2 regions of the Acidovorax sp. T1 genome follow, and region 2 is predicted to be linked to the other one. Evidence: predicted binding sites of a transcription regulator. Region 2 holds the regulator's gene; the other holds the start of a gene.

Region 1 (9,845 bases), 710 kb from region 2:
GCGGCGCACTTCCTCGGGTTTGAGGCGCTTTTCCAGATCGGGCATCCAGCGGGTGAGGCCGGTGATGGCGATGTCGTCCTCGCTGGCTTCGGGCACAGGCTTGCCGGCCTGGTAGGCAATGTTGCACATGCCACGCAGGTAGAAGTCTTCGGACGACTCCAGGTCCAGCGGTTCGCCCTCTTTGGTGCTCATGGCGTTCTTGCCGAAGCCGGGAAGGCCCAGCTGTTTGGCGACAGCGAACACGAAGCTTTCAAAGCTCACGGGCTTGCCGTCGGTGGTCCTGGCGGTGGCGGGTTCGACCACGGGCCAGCGCACGGTAGAGCTCTTGGCAACCACGTCGGCCCATGGGGCGCCGATGCCCCAGCTCTCGTAGGTCACGGTGTCGGGCACGATGTAGTCGGCCAGGGCCGAGGTCTCGTTGATGAACGGGTCCACCGAGATGAACAGCGGCAGCTTCTTCGGGTCTTTGATGGCGTCCACCAGCGTGTTCTCGAAACCGCAGATGGCATACACCGGGTTGCTCATGTGGTTGACCCACGCCTTCACCGGGTAGGGGTAGCCCAGCAGGCCGGCGGCCAGCATTTCGCTGCTCATGCCCCCGGGGGCGGGATACCACGGAGCCTTGGCGGGATAGGGGTTCTGGCCGGCTTCCTTTTTGCGTTTGAATTCGCTGGTTTTTTCGTAGGGGAAGCGCGTGCGTGAAAGGGCCACACCCGTGGGTTTGACCGCGCCAGGGAACTGCGCAAAGTTGTAGCGCGGGCCAGGGCCAAAGGGGCCGAAGGGGCCGGCATCAAGAACCCAGCCGCCCTTGACGTTGAGGTTGCCGATCAGGTTGTTCAGCATGGCGATGGCGTAGGCGGTGTAAAAACCTGCACCGCTCATGGTGCCGCCGTGCGAGTTGGCCACGGCCTGCTTGCCGTGGCTGGTGAATTCGCGCGCCAGATCTTCAATGTCCTTCACCGGCACGCCGCACTTGTCCGAGTATTCCTGCAGCGTCTGGCGCCGCGCTTCTTCGCGCAGTTTGACGAACGATGTGCAGACGGCCATCGGCGCGGGCTCCTCGGTGGCGTCGGCTGCCTTGATCGGGGTGAAGTCGCGCTGCACCACCAGCTCAGCGGGCTGGGCCACGGTGTGCGGGGCAAGGCTGCCGTCGGCCAGTTGCACCACATACACATCTTCGGCGGGTGTTTTCTCGTCCACCGGCTCGGGCAGGGGCAGCCCCAAGTCCGCTCCGCGCAAGAACTGCCCGTAACGCGGATGCTTCGCATCGTTGATCAGCAGGTGGCTGGCGTTGCTCCACGCGGCCTCGCCTGCGGCGGCCATGGCGGACGGACCGGGCTGGCTGAGGAACCGGGCGTCGTAGCGCTCGTTGTCAATGATCCAGCGGATCATGCCCATGACCAGAGCGAGATCGGTGGTGGGCTTGATGGGCAACCAGCGGTTGTTGTCACCTGCCGCATGGCTGGAGGACATGGGCAGGATGGGCGAGACAACCACGTACTGGTACGTGTTCTGTGCACGCGAGCGTGCCTCGGACAGCTCACGTCCCATTCGCTGAAAGGGGTTGCCAGCCTGTGCCGGCGCGGTGCCGATAAACAGGCCGAAACGCGAGTACTTCCAGTCTGGCTTGCCGTGGGGCATGCCGGCAAGGTTGCCCAAGGCGGCTGCCGTGCCCACCCGGTAGGTCTGGCCGCAGTAGGCGCCGTGGTTGGACACGTTCACGGTGCCAAAAGACTGGCGGGCAAAGCGGTTGATCAAGGGCGTGCGACCTTCGTTGGAGGCATCGGTCACCAGTAGCTGGTTGGCCTTTGGGCCGTATTCGGGGTTCTCGGGGTCGATCAGCGTTTGCACATCGCGGATGGCCCGCAGTCCGTCCACATGGCCTTCGCCGAACAGGTCGCCGCCTTCACAGATTTCCTTGACCAGATCCTCGAACGCGATGGTCTTCCATTGGCCCGAGCCGCGCGGGCCCACCCGCTTGAGCGGCTGCAGCACGCGATGCGGTGCGGTCTGGTGCTCGAACATGGCCGAGCCGCGCGCACAGCTGGTGGCGCGGCCTTCCAGGCCGTTGTCGCCGCCCAGCATGGCGTACACCTCACGCACCGGCGTTTCCATGGGTGCATGGTGCGTGGTGGCCAGCGGGTGGTAGGGGTTGCCGGCGACGCGCAGGATTTGGTTGTGCCCGGTGTCGACACGCACACGGATACCGCACTGTGTCCAGCAGCCCAGGCAGCTGCTGGGGCTGACCACCTGGCCAGGCTGGGTGGTGAGCTGGCCCGTCACGGGGTCGATGCGGAACTCTGGTGTCAGTGCGTTTCCGCGTGTGGCGCTTTTGGTGGGTGTGCCGGATGTGCCCGTAACCAGGCCCTTGGCTCCCTTGACCACCGTCTCGCCGTATCCGGCGGCAAACGCAGCCAGGCCACCGGCCACGGCGCCGCCGCGCAGCAGCATGCGGCGGCGGTTCATTTCGGGGCTGGTGTCAGTGCTGCCAGCGTGTTGAGGAACGGGAGGTTGGTTTTTGTCGGTCATGGGAAGTCTCTTTCAGGTCAGCGCAGCAGCCATCTAATGCTATTATTTATATAGCTGCTAGCGCTTGTCTGCATTGGGTTTTATGCCAATTTGAATGGATATCTAAGGCAAGGATCACCGTCAGGCGACTGCCTTGGCCTGACGGGCGGGAAACAGCTCCAGTGCCCAGCTGGCCAGCGCCACCAGCGCCACGCACAGTCCGGCCACGCCGACCATGCCCAAGAGGCCGTCGCCGCCCAATGGCATGTGGTACAGGTACAGGCCTGCGCCAAACTTCGGAACCCCCTGCACGCCCATGAACAGTGCCCAGCGGAAGACCCAGGCGCTGGCAGCCAGCCCCAGGCCCAGCACCAGCGTGTAGCCTCTGGCACCCAGCCGATGGCGGCCACGCAGCAGCGCACCCACCACGGCTGCGCCGCCAATGGCAGAACCCACCATGGTCATGCGCCAGACGGGGAAGTCGTTCCACAGGCGCAGCGCTGCGTCGAAGGACGGACTGCCACCGTTCATCCCCGTCAACGCCCAGGCCGTGGCCACGGCCACCAGCGCAGCGGCCAGTGCCAGCCCCAAGCCGCGAAGCAACTGCAGGGCGGCGGCACCGGGGCGCAGCGCGGCGGGCAAGAAGCGCTCCAGCACGAAGGCCACGCCCACCGTGGCCAGCCAGCCGGTAAGCGCCAGGTTGACCGGTACCCACATCGTGTTCCACAGCGGGCGTGAGCGCACTGCCATCATTTCGGCACCTGTATAGACCGTAATGGACAGCGCCGAGAGCACCAGCAGCGGAGACAGCAGGCGCATCCAGTGGGTCTTGCCCAGCCACCAGCTGGCGCACAGGGCCACGGACAGCATGACAAACACCGGCAGCAGCAGCGCGCCCACCGACATCCACGACCAGGGCGTGAAATGGGCATAGAAGTGCCAAAAACGGGCAGGCTGATGCAGGTCGGCCAGCAGCGACACGGGCGCGGCAATGGCGCTGACGGCAAGCGTCAGCACGGCCACCGGCAGCAGGCGCTGCAAGGAGCTGCCGGTTGAGCCCCAGCTGCACAAGGCGGTAAGCAGGGCTGCACCCGTGGCCACACCGGCCAGAAAGAAATACTGCACTGCCCAAGGCAGCCAGGCGGCTTCGTAATGCGGGGTCAGAAGTTCGATGATCTGCATGGTCGGCTCCTTCGTTAGTGCTCGGACACCAGGCGCACGCTGGCCTGGCCGTCCACGCCGTTGACGAACTCGTCGGGCAGGCCGATGTAGTACACGCGCGGCGCCGTGTTCATGCCGGGCTTGAGCACCTTGATCTCATCCTTGTGCTCGGCCATGCGGCGGTTGATCTCGCTGTCCTGGTCGTTCAGGTCGCCGATCACCCGCGCGCCGCCCACGCAGCTTTCCACGCAGGCCGGCAGCAGTCCGACTTCCAGCCGGTGCTCGCAAAAGGTGCACTTGTCGGCCGTTTGCGTCTCGTGGTTGATGAAGCGTGCATCGTAGGGGCAGGCCTGCACGCAATAACCGCAGCCCACGCAGCGCTCGTTGTCCACCAGCACGATCCCGTCGGTGCGCTGAAAGGTGGCCTGCACCGGACACACGGGCACGCAGGGCGGCTCGTCGCAGTGGTTGCACAGGCGTGGCAGGCTGACCATGGCGGGTGCCGCGCCGCCGGGCTTGTCGATCTCGTACTGCAGCACCGTGGTGCGGAACTGGCCGATAGGTGGCAGGTTTTCCACCGAGCAGCTCACCGTGCAGGCCTGACAGCCGATGCACTTGCGCATGTCCACCAGCATGCCGAAGCGTTTGCCCTCCATGCCAGGGCGGCGCGGGGGCTGGGTGGTGGCGGAAGGGCTGGCAGCGTGGCCGGCACCTGCCAAGCCAAAAGCCGTGGCCATGCCCACAAGCTCCTGCAGGAACGTGCGCTTGCCAAGTTGCGGCGTGTTCAAGGCTTGGGGACGAGGGGAGGGTGTGGGTGTGGACATAAACATTACCTGATATTCTGTTTCGATTATTATTTCTTCCGCGGATATATATTGTGTTGATGTATGTCAAGCAAACAAGTTAATATTTTGTGTTTAATTTTATGCAAAACTTATGATTTTAATATTCATATATTAATGAAATATTAAATAATCTTGAGTGTATTGCTGCGGAATGCCAGGCGATTTGCTCCCGGCGATTGAACCCAGGATTGGCGGCCGTTTTCAGTGTGGCTGTGGCCAGACCCGATGAGCAATGGCTACCGGGCAGTCGTTTGGGAAGCGGGGGGGCTCTTTGCCGGCTCGCCAGCTGGCCGCTGCGCCCCTCCGACCCGACAAAAGTGGGCTTGGATGGGGGCAAAAGAGGGCGAAGATCTGTGACAGAATCCGCGTTGGGGCGGGTTTGGGGCTGATTTTCTGGAGTCGTTGCCGCAAGCCTGCGACCACTTCAAAAATCCTGTTTCAACGCATTGCCTTGGGTGTGTGCGCGCAGTTGGAGCCCCGCCGCGCCTGCCATGGTTGGCAAGTGGATGGCAAACTACCCAAAGTCCCTGGCCAATTGGCTTTGGGCTTTTTTACACGCGTTCAGGGTCAACCTGCGTGGCACCGTTCTTATTCCCCCAATTGGAAATCTCATGATCAGTGGACTTGTTGCCGGAAAGCTTTTTGGGCCGGCGGAACAGCGCATCGACAAGGCAGGCAAGCCCTTTGCCGTGGCCAAGGTGCTGGCCGCCAGTGGCGATGGCGAAACGCTGATCGTGAATGTGATCGGTTTTGAGCCCGCTGTGTGCTCGGCCCTGCAGGCGCTGGGAGAGGGCGAACCCATTGCCCTGGCCGGTGGGCTTACGCCACGGGTCTGGACAGACAAGCAGGGCAACACCCGGCCTGCTCTGGACATGGTGGCGCACCGTGTGCTGACCGCTTACGACGCCAGCGACAGCCACCCGGCGTGATCGCCTGGAGATGCCTGGGCCCACCCGTCAACACTGCGTCGGCGGGCGGACACCCGGGCACACATTCAGACTCGCTCAGGCCGAGAGCGCCTGCAGCAACTCGGTCTCGATCTCGATCTGCCGCGCGTTGCTTTGCAGCTCGGGTCCCTGGATCAGAAAGGTGTCTTCGACACGTTCCCCCAGCGTACTCACCTTGGCCAGTTGCACGCTGAGCTGGTGGCGTGCCAGCACGCGCGCCACCAGATAAAGCAAACCGGCGCGGTCGCTGGCCGAGATGCCCAGCAGCCAGCGCTGGGCTTTTTCGTCGGGGCGCAAGGTCACCCTTGGTGCCACCGGAAAGCTCTTGACGCGGCGTGACACGCGCCGCACGGCCGGCTCGGGCAGCGGGCCACCGGTTTCGATGGCGCGCATCAGGTCGCTTTCGACCATGTGCGTGAGTTCGCGGTAATGGCCTGGCTGGGCAGAGGCCACCACCTGGAAGGTGTCGAGCGCATGGCCGTTGTTGGCCGTGTGCACGCGTGCATCCAGAATGCTGAAGCCGGCACGGTCAAAGTAGCTGCAGATGCGGGCAAACAGGTCTGCCTGATCGGGCGCGTAAACCATCACCTGCAATCCCTCGCCCGCGAGCGACTGGCGCGCGCGCACCACGGGCTGGGGTGCGCCGACATGGCGAGAGAGGTGGCGGGTGTGCCATGCAATGTCGGCCGCCTCGTGGCGCATGAAGTAGCTCACATCCAGCGTTGCCCACAGCGCCTTGTGCGCCTCGAAGGGCAGGGCGTTGAGTGCCAGCAACACCAGCGCCTCGCGCTTGCGGGCCTCGATCTCGGCGGCTGCGTCGGGGGCCCGGCCACCCAGCGTGCGCAGGGTGGCGCGGTACAGGTCTTCCAGCAGCTTGCCTTTCCAGGCGTTCCAGACCTTGGGGCTGGTGCCACGGATGTCTGCCACCGTGAGCAGGTACATGGCCGTGAGGTTGCGCTCATTGCCGACACGTTGGGCAAAGGCGGCAATCACGTCCGGATCACTCAGGTCCTGCTTTTGCGCCACCGTGCTCATGGTGAGGTGCTCGCGCACCAGGAACTCGATGAGCCGGGCATCTTCGCGGTCCACGCCATGCTGTCGGCAAAAGCGCCGCACTTCCATGGCGCCGATCTGCGAATGGTCGCCGCCGCGGCCCTTGCCGATGTCGTGGAAAAGGGCCGCCACATAAAGAATCCATGGTTTGTCCCAGCCAGCGGCAAGCTGCGAGCAAAACGGGTACTCGTGCGTGTGCTCAGCCATGAAGAAGCGGCGCATGTTGCGCAACACCATCAGGATGTGCTGGTCCACCGTGTACACATGGAACAGGTCGTGCTGCATCTGCCCCACGATGCCGCGAAACGCCCACAGATAGCGCCCCAGCACCGAGGTCTGGTTCATCAGCCGCATGGCATGCGTGATGCCCGAGGGTTGCTGCAGGATGCGCATGAACGCGGCGCGGTTGACCGGGTCGCGCCGGAAGGCGCCATCCATCACGCCGCGCGCGTTGTAGAGCGCACGCAGGGTGCGGGCTGAAAGATCCTTGAGCCCGGAAGTCGTCTGGTGCAGCAAGAAGGTTTCCAGAATCGCGTGTGGATCGCGCTCGTACAGGTCATCGCTGGCCACCTCGATGAGCCCGGCTTTCTCGAAAAAGCGCGCGTTGATGGGGCGCGGCGCGTGGGTCGAGGGGTTCAGGCGCTCTTCGATGTTGAGCAGCAGGATCTGGCTGAGTTGCGACATGGCCTTGGCCGCCCAGTAATAGCGGCGCATCAGGGCTTCGCTGGCGCGCATGGGCAGGCCCGTGCCATCCGGAGCTTGCGAGCGGTAGCCAAACGATTCGGCCACTGCTGTCTGCAGGTCGAACACCAGCCGGTCTTCATGGCGCCCAGCAATGGCGTGCAGGCGTGCCCGCACCAGGCACAGCAGGGCCTCGTTGCGCTCGATCTGCCGCACTTCGAACGCCGTGGCCAGGCCGCTGGCAGTCAGCTCTTTCCAGGTATGGCCCAGGCCGGCGGCACTGGCCACCCACAAAATCATCTGCAGGTCGCGCAGGCCCCCGGGCGACTCCTTGCAGTTGGGTTCCAGCGCGTACGGCGTGTTTTCGTATTTGGTGTGCCGCTGGCGCATCTCCAGTGTCTTGGCCACCAGAAATGCCTGCGGGTTCATCTGTGCGCGGTATTGCTGCTGGAACTGTGCAAACAGTGCCCCATTGCCGCAAATCAGGCGGGCCTCCAGCAGCGAGGTCTGCACCGTCACATCCTGCGCCGCTTCGGCCAGGCATTCCGCCACGGTGCGCACGCTGGAGCCAATTTCCAGGCCCGCATCCCAGCAGCTGCCAATGAAGCTCTCCAGTTGGGCGCGCAACTGGCACCCCGACTCTGTTGTGCAACCTTCGGGCAGCAGCAGCAATACATCGACATCGGAATAAGGAAACAGCTCATCCCGCCCGAAGCCGCCCACGGCCACCAGGGCCAGGTCGGCGGGGAGCTGGGCGCGCCGCCATAGTGCCTGCAGCAGCCCGCCCGCCAGGGTGGAGAGCTTGCGCAGCATCAGGCGGATGCCGCGGGTCGAGGCGCCGGTAGCCTGCATGGAGGCGAGCAGGGCCGTCTTGTCGCGGCGGTAGGCGTTCCGCAGGGCGTGAATTTCGGTCATGGGCAAGGGCAATGAAGGAAGCGGTGGGCCATGACCTGTACAAGCAAGAGTCGTGCGCGCAGGCGCTTCAGGTTTTTGTGGCGGTCACAAAGGCCGGCAGCGGGGGAGATCCGGCCGAGAGCGTCATCACCTCGTAGCCCGTTTCGGTGACCAGCACCGTGTGCTCCCACTGGGCCGACAGGCTGTGGTCCTTGGTGACGATGGTCCAGCCGTCGTTGCCGAACTCCTTGATCTCGCGCCGGCCGGCATTGATCATGGGCTCGATGGTGAACACCATGCCGGGCTGGAGTTCTTCCAGCGTGCCGGGGCGGCCGTAGTGCAGCACCTGGGGCTCTTCGTGGAACACCTTGCCGATGCCGTGGCCGCAGAACTCGCGCACCACCGAAAAACCATGCCCTTCGGCAAATTTTTGAATGGCGTGGCCAATGTCGCCCAGGTGTGCACCGGGGCGCACCTGCTGGATGCCCAGCCACATCGCGTCATAGGTGAGCGCAGACAGGCGCTTGGCGGCAATCGAGCACTCGCCGATCAGGTACATGCGGCTGTTGTCGCCAAACCAGCCGTCCTTGGTGATCACGGTGACATCCACATTGACGATGTCGCCCTTTTTCAGCGGCTTGTCATTGGGGATGCCATGGCACACCACATGGTTGACCGAGGTGCACAGCGAGCCAGGGTAGGGCGGATAGCCCGGCGGCTGGTAGCCCACGGTGGCAGAAATGGTGCCCTGCGCGGCCATGCATTCGGCGCCCAGGCGGTCGATTTCCTTGGTGGTGATGCCGGGTTTGATGTGCGGTGCGATGTAGTCCAGCACTTCAGAGGCCAGGCGGCAGGCTTCGCGCATGCCGGCGATGTCTTCTGCGGTTTTGATGGTGATGCTCATGCCGCAATTATCCCATCGCCCCCCAAGCCTTGCTGGTCAAGGGCATGGGCTGTGCCCCGCTCCCGGTAAAATGGCAGGCTGCGCTACAAGCATCCCTTGCGTCATCAGGCCGGGCAGCGACCACCTTTGCAGGAGGGGCGAGCCCGGTGATGCAGGAGGACCGGCGCGCCTTACCCCCTCTCACATTCCGAACAGGCCGCTACCGTGACCTTGCACATGACCACGCTGGCGGGCGGCAACGCCCTCAGCAACTTTCGCGCACAGCAGCTTCAGCCCGCCCTGGAGGCCATTCACCCCAAAATCAGCGGGATTGCGGCACGCTTCGTGCACCTGGTGGCGACCGATGCCGCGCCCACAGCCCCCGAGCGCGAGCGCCTGGCCGCCTTGCTGACTTATGGCGACCCGTATGCGGGATCCGAAGACGGCGCCGTGATCATCGTCACGCCCCGCCTGGGCACGCTGTCGCCCTGGGCGTCCAAGGCCACCGACATTGCGCGCAACTGCGGCCTGGCCATTCGCCGGGTCGAGCGCATCACCGAATACCGCATCAGCCTCAAGGCCGGTCTGCTGGGCAAGGCGCCCGAGCTGACCGCCGAGCAACTGGCTCAGGTGGCGGCCTTGCTGCATGACCGCATGACTGAATCCGTGGTGGCCGACCGTGCGGCTGCAGCCGCGTTGTTCACCGAACTGCAGCCGGCGCCCATGGAGCATGTCGATGTGCTGTCCGGTGGCCCTGAGCAAGGCAGGAAGGCCCTGGAGGCCGCCAACACCCGCTTTGGCCTGGCCCTGGCCGATGACGAAATCGACTACCTCGTGACCGCCTTCACGGGCCTGGCGCGCAACCCCACCGAT
Region 2 (9,845 bases):
GGTGCAGCGGGTTGCCGCGCAGGCGGGCATCGCCCAGGCCCAGGGCGAATGCACGCCCCAGGACAAGCTGGCCGCCCTGCAGCGGCTGCAGGCACAGGGGCGCCATGTGGCCATGGTGGGCGATGGCCTCAACGATGGCCCGGTTCTGGCGGGGGCGAATGTGTCGTTTGCCTTTGGCCGCTCGGTGCCGCTGGCCCAGGCGCGCGCTGATTTTGTGGTGCTGGGTGGCAGCCTGTTGCTGGTTGCGCAATCTGTGCTGCTGGCGCGCCGCACCTTGCGGGTGGTCAAGCAGAATCTATGGTGGGCTGCGGGCTACAACGCGGTGTGTGTTCCCTTGGCATTGGTCGGCTGGATGCCGGCCTGGCTGGCGGGGCTGGGCATGGCGCTCAGTTCGCTGCTGGTGGTGCTGAATGCCGCCCGTTTGTCCCAATCCCTGCCCGGTGTGCAGGTGGTGGGGGTGAACCCGCAGCAGCCGATGAAAGGCCCCGCACCCATGACCTCTGCCTCCCAATCTTCCCTGGACCCGGTCTGATGGACATCCTGTATTTGCTGATCCCCTTGTCGGTCATTTTGGTGCTGATGGTTCTTGCGGGCCTGTGGTGGGCGGTTTACCACGGCCAGTTCGAGAGCGTGGAGCAAGAAGGCGAACGCATTTTTCGGGACGATTGACATGCATCAATGTTGAATAACCCTGCTTGGACAAAACTATTCCAGTAATCAAACGAGGTGCCCGATGGATTCTCCAAAAACAATGGCTGTGCACTACAGCGATACGGTGGTGCGACAGTTTTCTATCATGGCCGTGGTGTGGGGGGTGGTTGGCATGCTGGTGGGCGTCATCATCGCCGCCCAGCTGGCTTGGCCAGAGCTCAATTTCGGCATTCCCTGGCTGAGCTACGGGCGCTTGCGCCCGCTGCACACCAACGCGGTGATCTTTGCGTTCGGTGGTTGCGGGCTGTTTGCCACCAGCTACTACGTGGTGCAGCGCACCTGCCAGACGCGCCTGTTCGCGCCCTCGCTGGCCGCGTTCACGTTCTGGGCCTGGCAACTGGTCATCGTGGCGGCGGCCATCAGCCTGCCCCTGGGCTACACCCAGGGCAAGGAATACGCCGAGCTGGAATGGCCGATTGACATCCTGATTGCCGTCACCTGGGTGTCCTATGCCATCGTGTTTTTTGGCACCGTGGGCACGCGCAAGGTCAAGCACATCTATGTGGCCAACTGGTTCTTCGGGGCCTTCATCCTGGCGGTGGCCTTGCTGCACATCGTCAACAGCGCAGCCATTCCGGCCGGCTTCATGAAGAGCTATTCGGCCTACGCGGGTGTTCAGGATGCCATGGTGCAATGGTGGTACGGCCACAATGCCGTGGGCTTTTTCCTCACCACGGGCTTCCTGGGCATGATGTATTACTTCATTCCCAAGCAGGCGGGCCGTCCGGTGTACAGCTACCGCCTGTCCATCGTCCACTTCTGGGCACTGATCTTCACCTACATGTGGGCCGGCCCACACCACCTGCACTACACCGCGCTGCCCGACTGGACGCAATCGGTGGGCATGGTGTTCTCGCTCATCCTGCTGGCCCCCAGCTGGGGCGGCATGATCAACGGGATCATGACCTTGTCGGGCGCATGGCACAAGCTGCGTGACGACCCCATCCTGCGCTTCCTGATCGTGTCGCTGTCGTTCTACGGCATGTCCACGTTCGAAGGCCCGATGATGTCCATCAAGACCGTCAATGCCCTGAGCCACTACACCGACTGGACGGTGGGCCATGTGCACTCCGGCGCCCTGGGCTGGGTGGGCCTGATCACCATGGGTTCGCTCTACTACCTGGTTCCCCGCCTGTTTGGCCGGGAAAAGATGCATTCCATCAAGGCCATTGAGCTGCACTTCTGGATGGCCACCATCGGCATCGTGCTGTACATCGCCGCCATGTGGATTGCCGGCGTGATGCAGGGCCTGATGTGGCGAGCCATCAATGCGGACGGCACCTTGACCTATACCTTCGTGGAAAGCGTCAAGGCCACTTATCCGTTCTATGTGATCCGTGTGGCCGGTGGTCTGCTGTATCTGGGCGGCATGATCGTCATGGCCTGGAATGTGTGGGCCACCGCTATTTCGGGGCGTTCGGTCAAGGTGGCGATTCCCGCCGTGAACGCTGCCCACGCCTGAGCCCCAAGGAGCCTATTCATGTCTGACAACAACCAAAATGCTTCTGGCGGCTTCACCCACGAGAAGGTGGAAACCAACAACTTTCTGATGATCGTGCTGATTTTGCTGGTGATCGCCATTGGCGGCCTGGTGGAAATCGTGCCCCTGTTCTTCCAGAAATCTACGACCGAGGCGGTCAAGGGCGTGGAGCCCTATAGCTCCATGCAATTGGTGGGCCGCGACATCTATATCCGCGAGGGTTGCTACAACTGCCACTCGCAGATGATCCGTCCGTTCCGCGCCGAAACCCTGCGCTATGGCCACTACTCGGTGGCTGGCGAGTTTGTCTATGACCACCCCTTCCAGTGGGGCAGCAAGCGCACGGGCCCTGATCTGCATCGCGTGGGTGGCAAGTACAGCGATGAATGGCATCGCATCCACCTGAACAATCCGCGTGACGTGGTGCCCGAGTCCAACATGCCCGCGTATCCATGGCTGGAGAAGAACGCCATTGATCCGGCCGATGTGGCTCCGCGCATGAAGGCCTTGCGGACCGTGGGCGTGCCCTATACCGACGAGCAGATCGCAGCGTCTGCCGCCGACGTCAAGGGCAAGACCGAAATGGATGCCCTGGTTGCGTACCTTCAAGTCATGGGCCGCGCGCTCAAATAAAGGAGATTGGCCATGGACATCACGACCATGCGCATCGTCGCCACCTTGGCATCGATGGCCTGCTTTATTGGCATCTGGCTCTGGGCCTACAGGGGCCGCAACAAGTCCCGGTTTGATGAGGCAGCCCGCCTGCCCTTCGAGCAAGATTGACCTTCACCAGAACGAGAACACCCCATGAGTGACTTCACCAGCAATTTCTGGTCGGTCTTTGTGACCACGCTGACCCTGGTCGGCATCATCGCCTGCGGCATCCTGCTTTGGATGGCGGGCCGCAAGAAAGTGAAGGCCACGGCCGACAACACCACAGGCCACGTCTGGGACGAGGATCTGGTCGAAATGAACAACCCTCTGCCACGCTGGTGGGTGTGGCTGTTTGTCATCACCATCGTCTTCGGCCTGGGTTATCTGGCTGCCTACCCCGGCCTTGGCACCTTCACGGGCAAGCTGAACTGGACGCAACTCGGTGAATACGAGGCCGAAATGGCCAAGGCCAAGACGGAAATCGAGCCCCTGTATGCACGCTTTGCTTCGATGAAGCCGGAAGATGTGGCGGTGGACCCCCAGGCCCATGCCATTGGCGAGCGCCTGTTCATGAACAACTGCGCCCAGTGCCACGGTTCGGATGCGCGCGGCAGCAAGGGTTTCCCCAACCTGGCCGACAACGACTGGCTGCATGGCGGCACGCCCGAGAAAATCCGCGAGACCCTGGAGAAGGGGCGGATCGGCAACATGCCTCCCATGGCTGCCGCAGTGGGTTCGCCGGAAGATGTGCGCAATCTGTCGCATTACGTGCTGAGTCTGTCGGGCAGTCCGCATGATTCTTTGCGGGCATCGCTGGGCAAGTCCAAGTTCGTCTCATGCGCCGCCTGCCATGGCATGGACGGCAAGGGCAATCAGGCCTTGGGCGCCCCCAACCTCACGGACGACATCTGGTTGCACGGCTGGGGCGAAGCTGCCATTGCAGCCATGATCAATAGCGGCAAGGTCAACCAGATGCCAGCGCAAGCCGACAAGCTGACCGATGCGCAGATCGGCGTGCTCGCATCGTACGTATGGGGCTTGTCCAACAAGCCCGTAGCAGCCCGCTGAAATCAGGGCGGCCCCGACCTTGGTGGGGCCGCCCGATATGTTTTTTCTGCTCTTACGGCCCGCACCATGACATCACCTGACAGGCCACTGCGCAAGGTCATCCCCATCGCGGCGGCTACACCCGAGCCATCGGCAGAGGGTGAATTCGTTTCCCTCTACGAGGCGCAAAAGAAGATTTACCCGCGATCGATCAGCGGGTACTTTGCGCGCTGGCGCTGGGTCATGGTGTTTCTCACGCAGCTTGTTTTTTATGGGTTGCCGTGGCTTGAGTGGGGCCAGCGCCAGATGGTGCTGTTTGATCTGGGGGCCCGCCGGTTCTATATTTTTGGACTGGTCCTTTACCCGCAGGATTTCATTTACCTGACGGGGTTGCTGATCATTTCGGCGCTCTCGCTGTTTCTGTTCACGGCGGTGGCCGGTCGCTTGTGGTGCGGATTTGCGTGTCCACAAACGGTCTACACCGAGATGTTCATGTGGATAGAGCACAAGATCGAGGGTGATCGCAGTGCGCGTCTGCGACTGGATGCGAGTCCCTGGACTTTCGAGAAGATCCGCAAGAAGTTCCTGAAGCAAACCGTGTGGGTGACAGTGTCCGTTTGGACGGGATTCACCTTTGTGGGTTACTTCGTGCCGATCCGGGAACTGGGTCCCGAGTTGCTGGCTTTTTCCGGCGGCTGGCAGATTTTCTGGGTGGTTTTCTATGGCTTGGCCACCTATGGCAACGCGGGCTTTCTGCGGGAGCAGGTGTGCAAATACATGTGCCCCTATGCGCGGTTCCAGAGCGCAATGTTCGATCGCGATACGCTGATCGTGACCTACGATGAAGCCCGAGGCGAGCCGCGTGGTCCCCGGGTCAAGACGGTGGATTACAAGGCCAAGGGCCTGGGCGACTGCATCGACTGCACGCTGTGTGTGCAGGTATGTCCGGTGGGCATCGACATCCGCAAGGGTTTGCAATATGAGTGCATCGGCTGCGGCCTGTGCGTGGATGCGTGCAACACCGTCATGGACAAGATGAACTACCCCAAGGGGTTGATACGGTATTCGACCCAGAATGGTGTGCTCAATCGCTGGAGCCAATCGCAAATCCTGCGGCATGTCTTGCGCCCCCGCGTGCTCATTTACACCGCGGTTCTGGTGGCCTTGTGCGTGGGCATGCTGGCCAGCTTGACAACGCGCACCCCCCTGAAAGTGGATATCGTGCGTGACCGTGCCGCCTTGTCCCGCATTGTTGCCGGGGGTAAGCTGGAAAATGTCTATCGGCTGCAAATCATGAATGCCACCGAGGCCGCGCAGCGCTATCGCATTTCAGCGAACGGGCTGGAGGGCCTTGAAGTGGCCTCTGAGCAGGAGGTCGACATTGGCGCCGCAGAATCCCGCTGGGTGGCCGTGCGACTCCAGATTCCTTATGGATCGGCGGCTCCTGGTTCCCATGCGATTCATTTCGATATTTCGGCACTGGAAGGCGGTGGCAAAGTGACCGAAAAATCCATTTTCCTGGTGCCGCGTTAAATGCAGGTCACTGCAGGTCACTGCAGGTTCCGTGGTGTCTTGTGATCTGTATTGCTGACAAGCTGAGGAGGTTTTATGTCATCCAGCCCCGTTGTTGCTTCTGAACCGCAGCCTTGGTGGAAGTTTGGTCATGTCTGGCTGGTGATTGCCGGGCCGGTCATTGTGGTGATTGCCGGATTCGTCACGTTGTGGCTCGCCGTCAGTCGGCCGGACCCTGTCGTTGAGGAAGACTATTACCGCAAGGGAATGGAGATCAACCAGACGCTGGCGCAGCCTGAAAAAAGCCTGGCCCCGGCACTCAAGGCCCGCAACCACGCGGCGACACCTGCCGGGGACCAACCTCGCTGAGATTCAATGCCAGCCTGGTGGATGCACATCACTTCAGAAAAATCTTAGGAGACAAGACGATGTGGAAACAACGCTTGATGTGGATTGCATGGCCTGCCTTTCTGGTGGCGGGCATTCTGGAAATGCTGGTTTTTGCCATGGTGGATCCGCAGGATCTGCATTGGTTTGGCCAGCCATTGACGCTGTCGCGCCAGGGCGTTTATACCCTTGCGTTCTTTGTCTTCTGGATTGTTACCATGCTTGCCAGTGCGCTGACGACACTGCTGTCCATGTCATCCTTTGAACTCAACCGCTGCCCGGTGCCCCCAGAGGCACGGCCGGACGATTGCCACAAGGTTTCATCGTGCCCGTAAGGGGGCACATTTCTGTATGACGATCAGTGGCAGGCCTGCTGATTGTTGACGATGCGCCTGAGGGCCTCGGTATCCAGAATGCGGACATGGCGCTGTTTGACTTCCACGGTGCCGTCCTCCACAAATTTCGAGAACGTGCGGCTCACGGTTTCCAGTTTGAGTCCCAGGTAACTGCCAATTTCTTCCCGCGTCATCCGCAATACCAGCTCGGATTGCGAGAACCCACGGGCGTGCAGGCGTTGCACCAGATTGAGAAGGAACGCAGCGAGGCGTTCTTCCGCGCGCATGCTGCCGAGCAAAAGCATTACACCGTGCTCGCGAACGATTTCGCGGCTCATGATCTTGTGAACATGGTGTTGCAGGGCATTGACTTCACGCGACAGTTCTTCGATGCGATCGAAGGGCATGACGCACACTTCGGCGTCTTCGAGGGCGATGGCATCGCAGGTGTGGTGATCGTTGACGATGCCGTCGAGCCCGATGATTTCACCGGCCATCTGAAAACCCGTGACCTGGTCACGCCCGTCTTCAGTGGCGACGCAGGTCTTGAAAAAACCGGTGCGAATGGCATAAAGAGAGGTGAATGACTCTCCATTGCGAAAGAGGGTGCCGCCACGCTTGATTTTTCGTCGCACAGCCACGATGTCATCAATGCGTTGCAACTGCTGGTCGTTCAAACCCACGGGCATGCACAGCTCTCGCAGGTTGCAGTTGGAGCAGGCGACTTTGATGGTTTGCGGATTCATGGACACTGGAACCTGGTTGGGCCGGGATAGTTGGCTGATGTCTGTTGGGACGCAATTGTCCCGCGCTGCGACCCGGTGGCTGATATGAATCAAATTGTCACCGCTGCGTCCCTTCGTGCTCTTGATTAAGGTCAAGGACGTCGATTGAAGGGTACGGCACAGTACTGGTGCACGCAAGGATATTTTCCCATGACCGCTGTTTCACCAGAACTTCTGCGCCGTTTTGACGTGCCAGGGCCTCGTTATACCTCCTATCCCACCGCGGACCGGTTTGTGGAGGCGTTTGGGCACGAAGACTACGTGCTGGCGCTCTCGCAGCGCCGGGTGGGTACCACGGCCATGGCACTGCCACTGTCCCTGTACGTCCACATTCCGTTTTGCGAATCGCTGTGTTACTACTGCGCATGCAACAAGATCATCACCAAGCACCATGACCGTGCCGATGTGTATTTGCGCTACCTCAGCCGCGAGATCGATCTGCACACAGCCCACTGCGGCACCGGGCAGGTGGTCAGTCAGCTGCACCTGGGTGGCGGCACGCCCACTTTTCTCTCGGATGACGGACTGCGGCAACTCATGGCAACGTTGCGGCGCAGCTTCACGTTCGCGCCGGGTGGTGAGTATTCCATCGAGGTCGATCCCCGCACTGTCACCGCGGAGCGCCTGGCGGTGCTGGCGGAGCTGGGATTTAACCGGCTGAGCTTCGGCGTGCAGGATTTCGATGCCGAGGTTCAGAAGGCGGTGCACCGCATCCAGCCGGCAGAGCAGGTGTTTGCGCTGGTGGAGGCATCTCGCGCTTTGGGCTTTGAGTCGGTGAATGTGGATCTGATCTACGGACTGCCGCGCCAGACGCCCGAGTCGTTCGACCGCACGTTGGCGCAGGTGGCGCAATTGCGCCCCGACCGGATCGCCCTGTATGCCTATGCCCATCTGCCCGACCGCTTCAAGCCCCAGAGACGCATCATTTCGACGGAGCTCCCCGCCGCATCCGCCAAGGTGACCATGCTGTCGCGCTCGCTCGATGCCTTCATGGACGCAGGTTATGTGTACGTGGGCATGGACCACTTTGCCCTGCCTACCGACGCCCTGGCTGTTGCCAAGCGGCAGGGGCGATTGCACCGCAACTTTCAGGGTTACAGCACACAGCCCGACTGCGATCTCATTGCCCTGGGTGTGTCAGCGATCGGCAGGGTGGGGGCCACCTATAGTCAGAACGCCAAGTCGCTGGAGGAGTATTACGACCATCTGGACCAGGGACGTTTGCCGGTGGTGCGAGGATTGGCACTGAACCGCGACGACCTGGTGCGCAGGGCGGTCATCATGGCGCTCATGTGCCAGGGCGAAGTGCAGTTCGAGCCCATGGAGCAGGCGTGGCTCATTGATTTTCGGACGTATTTCGCGCCGGAGCTGGAGCAACTGGAGACCATGGCCGAGCAAGGCCTTGTCGTGCTGGATTCCGAGGGCGTCAAGGTGACGCCCATGGGCTGGTTTTTTGTGCGCGGCATCGCGATGGTGTTTGACCGCTATTTGCAGGCTGACCGCAATCGGGCGAGGTTTTCGCGCATCATCTAGGGTGACCAATCCAACGGAGTATCAGGTTTCATGCTTGCGCCACTCGCCGTAACGGCCTTGATCATGGGGCTCGCCGGAGGGCCCCATTGCTTGGCCATGTGCTCTGCACCTTGTGGTGCGCTTGTGGGTCCAGGGGCGACGTGTTCGATCACCAGTGATGCCGGGGACCTCACCGCTCGGCCGGTGCAGTGGCATCCCCGGGGCGCGCTGCCGCACCGCTTGCTAGCGTTCCACCTCGGGCGCCTGTCGGGTTATGCGGGGGCGGGTGCCTTGGCGGCGCTGGCCATGGACAGCCTGGCTTGGCTGACGCAGCAAACCATGGCCCTAAGTCCGGTATGGACCCTGATGCATGTTGCGGTCATGGCATGGGGCCTGATGATGATGGTGCAGGCGCGCCAGCCTGCTTGGGTGGAGCAGGCCGGACGCACAGCCTGGCGCCGCGTGCAACCCCTTGTCCGTGCACCGGGCGGGCTGATGGTGGCGGGGGTGCTTTGGGCGCTTATGCCCTGCGGATTGCTTTACTCTGCGTTACTGGTTGCAGCGCTCAGCGGGGGCGCGCTGCAGGGCGCTGCCACCATGGCGCTGTTTGGTGTGGGCAGTGGCCTGTGGCTGGTGGGCGGCCCCTGGGTATGGGGCAAGTTGCGTTCACACCTCAATGCCGTGCGGGCGAGTTGGGGAACGCGTCTGGCGGGCGCATTGCTGGTGGGGGTTGCAGGCTGGGCGTTGTGGATGGACCTGGTCTACAAACCCTCGCTCTGGTGCCGGTAGTCGATAGTTTCCAGGCATGAGCGGAGTAGCGCTGGGCAGCAGTCGCAGGTTCTTTCGTCTGTTTTGTGGCGCAGTGTTGCCCGACAGTGCAGCTTTTTGGCTGCGAGTTGCGGGATGGATGGCGAAATGGTGATAATTGCTGTAACCATTGGTGGAATTCATATCACCATGTTTCGCCTCTTATGTCGTGAATTCCTCCCTCTTCATTGATACCAGCCAGCTTCGTGTCGGCATGTACGTTCAGCTCGATTTGGGCTGGATGCGTCATCCGTTCCCGGTGAGCCGCTTTCGCATCGCGTCTACAGACCAGATTGCCACGATCAGGGAGCTGGGCCTCACAGAGGTTCGTTACTTCCCCCAGAAAAGCGATCCGGAAGTGTATGCGCTGGATGCGCTCCCCGGCAACGCGCCCGACACCCTTGACGCGGATTCGGTCGCAGACGCCGTGGCGCACATTTCCGCTGGCGTGGATTCCGTTGCGGCACAGAACCGTGCCCACCTGCAGTTTCAGAACCGGGTGCTGGCCGCGTGCAACCAGCGCTTCGGGAGCGCCACGCGGCAATACCAGGCGGTGGAGCGTACGGTTGCTGTTCAACCCGGCTTGGCTCGCACCCAGTGCGAGGCGGTGGTGTC

Evidence for each region. The regulator FNR, encoded in region 2, switches genes on or off when oxygen is low (the NO sensors DNR and NnrR bind a similar motif). The targets are predictions, from matches to a motif close to TTGATNNNNATCAA.
Region 1: a site for FNR is predicted at 4,550-4,563, ahead of dsrO (sulfate reduction electron transfer complex DsrMKJOP subunit DsrO). Genes of this name have one in related genera too.

What each region holds. Positions count from the first base shown of each region.
Region 1 is NZ_CP021648.1:1,763,876-1,773,720, forward strand. Features, by position in the region: gene CCX87_RS08325 (tetrathionate reductase subunit A) at 1-2,529, opposite strand, end outside; gene nrfD (NrfD/PsrC family molybdoenzyme membrane anchor subunit) at 2,650-3,690, opposite strand; gene dsrO (sulfate reduction electron transfer complex DsrMKJOP subunit DsrO) at 3,705-4,493, opposite strand; gene CCX87_RS08340 (single-stranded DNA-binding protein) at 5,126-5,443, shown strand; gene CCX87_RS08345 ([protein-PII] uridylyltransferase) at 5,519-8,110, opposite strand; gene map (type I methionyl aminopeptidase) at 8,178-8,993, opposite strand; gene purL (phosphoribosylformylglycinamidine synthase) at 9,198-9,845, shown strand, end outside.
Region 2 is NZ_CP021648.1:2,478,343-2,488,187, reverse strand. Features, by position in the region: gene CCX87_RS11660 (heavy metal translocating P-type ATPase) at 1-532, shown strand, start outside; gene ccoS (cbb3-type cytochrome oxidase assembly protein CcoS) at 532-669, shown strand; gene ccoN (cytochrome-c oxidase, cbb3-type subunit I) at 734-2,173, shown strand; gene ccoO (cytochrome-c oxidase, cbb3-type subunit II) at 2,192-2,824, shown strand; gene CCX87_RS11640 (cbb3-type cytochrome oxidase subunit 3) at 2,837-2,974, shown strand; gene ccoP (cytochrome-c oxidase, cbb3-type subunit III) at 2,999-3,913, shown strand; gene ccoG (cytochrome c oxidase accessory protein CcoG) at 3,980-5,425, shown strand; gene CCX87_RS11625 (FixH family protein) at 5,501-5,773, shown strand; gene CCX87_RS11620 (hypothetical protein) at 5,833-6,126, shown strand; gene fnr (fumarate/nitrate reduction transcriptional regulator Fnr) at 6,150-6,872, opposite strand; gene hemN (oxygen-independent coproporphyrinogen III oxidase) at 7,062-8,444, shown strand; gene CCX87_RS11605 (sulfite exporter TauE/SafE family protein) at 8,475-9,212, shown strand; gene CCX87_RS11600 (HD-GYP domain-containing protein) at 9,400-9,845, shown strand, end outside.